Linked DNA regions of Pokkaliibacter sp. MBI-7. The protein of the gene in region 1 interacts with the protein of each later gene in a pairwise test. Links are inferred from orthologs where the notes say so. Each region holds a gene or a part of one and is shown in the gene's direction. Other genes may lie near its edges.

Region 1 (2,907 bases):
CGAGGCAATTAATGACGCGCTTGCGCCGGCTGTTCCTGCGCTCGCGCCTCGACACTGTTGAACTGAATGTGCTGCGTGGCTTCTTGACGGCCATCGAAAAATCGTCGAAGTAATAACCTACTAAATTGCTCAGCTATATACTTGATAAAATTAGTCGGGATTAGCATAATACGTCCATCTTGGTGATTTGATGAGTCAGAACGCGGTCTGTGTTCTGGCTTGGTATAAAAGGCTTAAGGCGCGCCGGGAGCGAGCACGATGCGACTGACAACCAAAGGGCGCTATGCCGTCACGGCGATGCTGGATCTGGCATTGCACCGTGGCAAAGGTCCAACTAGCTTGGCGGATATATCGGAGCGTCAGGGTATTTCTCTGTCCTATCTTGAGCAGCTTTTTGCCAAGCTGCGTCGGCACGACTTGGTGAAGAGTGTGCGTGGCCCCGGTGGTGGCTATCAGTTGAGCCGTGAGCTTGAGAGTATCTTCGTGGCTCAGGTCGTTGATGCAGTCAACGAAACTGTGGATGCAACGGGCTGTGGCGGGCAGGGTGGCTGTCAGCAAATGGGAGAAACCTGCCTTACTCACCATCTATGGTGCGATCTGAGCGATCAAATTCATACTTTTTTGAGTGGCATTAGTCTGGCTGACTTAGTCTCGCGCCGTGAAGTGCAGGCCACCGCAGAGCGTCAGGATCGTCGCCATCAGAGCAGACAAATGAGTGCTGATCGAATTGCCGTGGGCTGATCAGCACCAGACCGTGATTTTGCTATTTGAGGAAGGGTTTCGGCCCTGGAGAGTTAAGCATGAAGTTGCCTATTTTTCTTGATTACCAGTCCACTACCCCCGTCGATCCTCGCGTTGCTGAGAAAATGGTTCAGTGTCTTACGATGGATGGTGTTTTTGGCAATCCGGCATCACGATCGCACGTATTTGGCTGGAAAGCAGAAGAGTTGGTTGAGCAGGCTCGTGATCAGGTAGCTGATCTGATTGGTGCCGACGCTCGTGAAATCGTCTGGACATCCGGCGCAACCGAAGCCAGTAACCTGGCAATCAAGGGCGCTGCGCACTTCTACCAGAAGAAAGGCAAGCACGTTATCACCTCCAAGATTGAACACAAGGCAACGCTGGACTCTTGCCGGCAGCTGGAGCGTGAAGGTTTCGAGATTACCTACCTGACGCCTAACGCGAATGGCATGATCGAGCCTGAAATGGTGGCAGAGGCGCTGCGTGATGACACGGTGTTGGTGAGTCTGATGCATGCCAACAACGAAATTGGCACCATTACCGATATTGCTGCCATCGGCAAACTGACGCGTGAGCGTGGCATTTTGCTGCATGTTGATGCGGCACAGAGCGTTGGTAAGATTCCTGTCGACGTTGAAGCAATGAATGTTGATCTGATGTCGCTGACCGCTCACAAGATTTATGGTCCCAAAGGCATCGGTGCACTCTATGTGCGTCGCAAGCCACGTGTTCGTATCGAAGCACAGATGCATGGTGGTGGTCATGAGCGCGGTATGCGTTCAGGCACACTGCCTACTCACCAGATTGTTGGTATGGGCGAGGCCTATCGTATTGCCAAGCTGGATATGGAAAAGGATGCCGCCCATGCCAGCGCGCTGCGTAACCGCCTATGGAATGGTGTTAAAGACATGGAGGCGGTGTACCTCAATGGCGACGCTGACCATCGTGTGGCAGGTAACCTGAATATCAGCTTTGCCTATGTTGAAGGTGAGTCGCTACTGATGTCGCTGAAAGATCTGGCGGTGTCATCTGGTTCGGCCTGCACGTCGGCCAGTTTGGAACCGTCCTATGTGCTGCGTGCGCTGGGTTTGAATGATGAGCTGGCACACAGTTCCATCCGTTTTGGTATCGGCCGTTTCACCACTGAAGAAGAGGTGGACTACGCCGTTGAATTGATTCGCAAAGCAGTAGATAAACTGCGTGAGCTTTCTCCCCTCTGGGATATGTATAAAGAGGGCGTTGATCTGAGCACGGTGGAGTGGGCTCATCATTGATGATGGGCAGCAATTGCTACGCACATTTCGGAGAAAGTTGAGGAGATTGATATGGCTTACAGTGACAAAGTAATCGACCACTACGAAAACCCCCGCAACGTTGGCAAGCTCGATGCGGCTGATCCTTCCGTGGGTACTGGCATGGTCGGTGCACCTGCCTGCGGAGACGTTATGCGTCTGCAAATCAAGGTCAATGAGCAGGGCGTAATTGAAGATGCCAAGTTCAAGACCTATGGCTGTGGTTCTGCCATCGCTTCCAGCTCGCTGGTTACCGAGTGGATGAAAGGGATGACTCTGGATCAGGCGGCTGAAATCAAAAATACCTCTATCGCGGAAGAATTGGCCCTGCCTCCGGTCAAGATCCATTGCTCGGTATTGGCTGAGGACGCCATCAAGGCAGCCATTGAAGATTATCGCGCTAAGGTTGCGAAGTGATTTGACTGTGACAGTGCCAGCTTTGCTGGCACCCAGGAGAGCGAGTGGAAATGGGCATAAGCATGACAGAAGCGGCCGCGCGCCATGTCGATCGCTACATCAAAGGGCGTGGACAAGGGCAGGGGGTACGCCTCGGTGTGCGAACCTCTGGTTGTTCCGGACTGGCTTACGTTCTGGAGTTTGTTGATCGGCCTGATGACACGGACGAAGTTTTCGAGTCGTTTGGAGTAAAAGTGTTCATTGATCCTAAAAGTCTGGCTTACCTTGATGGTACCGAGCTGGATTTCGTCAAAGAGGGTCTGAACGAAGGCTTTAGGTTTAACAACCCAAATGTACGTAGCGAATGCGGATGTGGTGAAAGCTTTAACGTCTGAGTTAACAGACGTTATGAGTTCCCCTTGTTTTTTAGTCAGTGAAGCCTGCCATGGACTTTCGTCAGAACTACTTTGAACTGTTC
Region 2 (2,725 bases), on another replicon or contig:
CCGGGTCGGTTTTTTCCTGCAGCATCTGGATGGTTTCCCGCAGTGTGGTGAAGTGTGGATAGAGGCTGCTGACAGTGAAGTGGGTTCCGGTCTGCAGGGGCTGTGCCGCAAATTGGTGCCGCCGCTGGCAGCCGCCTTGCGCAAGGCGGGTGTGTTGACTGCAAAGCGCGACACACATCGTGAGCGGCTGTATATCGGCTGGATGAATGAGAGCCAGGTGTTCATCGGTCTGGCGGATCCCCATCTGGCTTCACCCTGGCCTCAGGGAGTCATGCGTCTGAAGTTCCCTCCTGCTGCGCCGAGCCGTTCTACGCTGAAACTTGAGGAGGCCTGGCTGTTCTTCCTCACAGAAGAGGCCAGACAGGCCATGCTCAAACCGGGTATGAAAGCCGTCGATCTGGGGGCTTCTCCGGGGGGATGGACATGGCAGCTGGCTAATCGATATATGAAAACCACGTCAGTCGACAACGGCCCTATGGATGACGCCTTGATGGCAGGTGGCATGGTTACCCACGTTGAAGGGGATGGTTTCACCTATGTGCCTGACCGCCCGGTTGACTGGATGGTCTGTGACATCGCCGACAAGCCTGCTCGGGTTATCGACCTGATGACTAAATGGATCACCCGTGGCTGGTGCCGCTACACCGTATTCAACCTCAAGTTGCCTATGCAGAAACGCTACACTACCTACCAGCAGTGCCTTGAGGTGTTGCAGGCCGGGTGTGCGGAGGCTGAGCTGAATGTGCATATCGAGGCTCGCCATCTTTATCATGACCGTGAAGAAATCACGTTGTTCGTCTGTCGTGACGAAGACTGGCGGCGTGTGAATGGCCTCAGCTGACGACAGCGGTGGCTTGTACACTGTGTCATCCGGTCAGTCATGCTAGAATGCCCGGCCTGATATGGGGCTTCTGATTTGCTGCGTATTGGACACTCTGGAGTGAAAAGATCGTTTGGTTTCCGTGTTTACCTGAGGTAAACACTGCTACCTTCGTTCTTTATTCCTTGCAGAGTGTCAGCGAGCAGGGCCTGAACAGTTTTTTAACGCCTGCTGGCGTTGTTGTAGTGTTATCGAAGTGGGTGCACTTGGCACCAGGAGTTGTGAAGTCCGTGTCTGATTACGATCACTTTTTGGATACCAAAGGCCTCAATTGTCCAGAGCCGGTGATGTTGTTGCACAAGACGGTACGGGGCATGGAGGCTGGCCAGCTGGTAAAGGTCGAGGCCACTGATCCCTCTACGACGCGTGATATCCCCAAGTTTTGCCAGTTTTTAGGTCATGAGTTGATTGATCAGTCACAGCAGGATGATCTGTACTGCTATGTGATTCGCAAAGGCTGACAGCGGAACTGCAAGACGGATCAATTTTCACAACCCACTGGGTCTGAGTGTTGACCGGCTGACGTAATACGCTTGCTAGATGTAGTTCCTGGGTCCACATAACTGGATGCAGGCATAAGTTCTGACCAGGAGAATTTTCCCATGGCTGGATTGGATACAGCCCCCACCAACCTAGTGCAATTGCTCACCTCGTTGGAGGCCAAGTTCGAAAAGCAGCTGGCCAGCCTGGAGCAGGCAAGAGAACGTATTCGCGAGTTAGAGGCTGAAAATCAGCGTCTGCAGGCAGCATTGCAGGCGGCCAGCAGTGCTAAAGCAGAAACGGTAGCAGTGCCTTCGTCAGAACTTCTCAGTGAACCCTCTCAGTCTGTGACTGCTACATGGGAGCTGAGTGAAGAAAGTGATGTGGCATCTGCGGGTGAGAATCAGGCTGAGGAGTCTTTGGTCGCTCAGGATGAGATGGTGGAGTTACCCGAGGCGGACTCGCATTTCTCTATCGATGATCAGACCGCTGCACTCCCAGAAGAGGACGAAGAGTCGTTATCGGTAGCGTCGTCAGCCAGTGTTATTGAAAAGGCGGCCCCTGCGGAGCAGGCGTCGGCTCAGGATACGACCTCTGGTAATAGCCGTAACCAGCGCAAGAACAAGGCCGCCAACCGGGCGGCTGTGCAATGGCTGATGGATTCCTTCCCTCTGGCTTTCAGTCGCCAGCATCCCAAGCCATTACAGATTGGTATTCAGCAGTCGATGATGGAGCGTTTGCCCGGTATGGAAGGCAAGATCAAGCGTGGTCTGGCGTCCTACACGCGTTCACCGGCTTATTTGCGCTGCGTGCAGGCGGGCAAGTCACGGGTGGATATTGATGGTAAGGAAGCTGGCCATGTTGAAGAGCGTGATGCTCAGCACGCGCGTGAACAGTACAACAGTCTCTATGGCAATCGCCGTCCTGAAGGCCAGAATGAGCGCCGGAATAACAGGCAGGAGCAGGGTCGAAAGCCTGCCAGGGTAAATCGCAGCGCTGATGAGGTGGCTCAAAACCGTTCGGCCGCGCGACTGGAAGAGAAACTTCATCAACTGGTTGGGAAACATCTCTCATGAGGGAAAACGCTACCCCCACGGCCTGGCTGACAGTCTATTGTGCTTCTCGTCTGGGCAAGCATGAGGCCTATGCCGAAGCCACTCGACGTTTGGCAACGCTGATGCTGGAGCGCAACATTGGTCTGGTCTACGGCGGTTCACGTATCGGCCTGATGGGGCTGATTGCCGATACCCTGATCGAGGGGGGTGGCAGTGTGCACGGTATCATGCCAACGCATCTGCTCAATGCGGAAGTTAACCATCCTGGCCTGACGACCTTTGAGGAAGTGGCTGACATGACTGAGCGTAA

Evidence for each region.
Region 2: the proteins of QCD60_RS09810 (region 1) and tusA interact in binary tests that used the Escherichia coli proteins (3 or more experiments, as listed by UniProt). The link is inferred for Pokkaliibacter sp. MBI-7 from one-to-one orthologs.

The regions. Positions count from the first base shown.
Region 1 is NZ_JARVTG010000001.1:2,186,703-2,189,609, reverse strand. It holds QCD60_RS09810 (IscS subfamily cysteine desulfurase), read left to right. Parts: upstream 1-800; coding sequence 801-2,015; downstream 2,016-2,907. Other genes in the region: hscB (Fe-S protein assembly co-chaperone HscB), read left to right, coding at 2,875-2,907; iscA (iron-sulfur cluster assembly protein IscA), read left to right, coding at 2,501-2,824; iscU (Fe-S cluster assembly scaffold IscU), read left to right, coding at 2,067-2,450; iscR (Fe-S cluster assembly transcriptional regulator IscR), read left to right, coding at 259-741; trmJ (tRNA (cytosine(32)/uridine(32)-2'-O)-methyltransferase TrmJ), read left to right, coding at 1-113. UniProt on the Escherichia coli protein: Master enzyme that delivers sulfur to a number of partners involved in Fe-S cluster assembly, tRNA modification or cofactor biosynthesis. Catalyzes the removal of elemental sulfur from cysteine to produce alanine.
Region 2 is NZ_JARVTG010000002.1:417,551-420,275, forward strand. It holds tusA (sulfurtransferase TusA), read left to right. Parts: upstream 1-1,110; coding sequence 1,111-1,341; downstream 1,342-2,725. Other genes in the region: rlmM (23S rRNA (cytidine(2498)-2'-O)-methyltransferase RlmM), read left to right, coding at 1-841; QCD60_RS21570 (ProQ/FINO family protein), read left to right, coding at 1,483-2,436; QCD60_RS21575 (TIGR00730 family Rossman fold protein), read left to right, coding at 2,433-2,725. UniProt on the Escherichia coli protein: Sulfur carrier protein involved in sulfur trafficking in the cell. Part of a sulfur-relay system required for 2-thiolation during synthesis of 2-thiouridine of the modified wobble base 5-methylaminomethyl-2-thiouridine (mnm(5)s(2)U) in tRNA.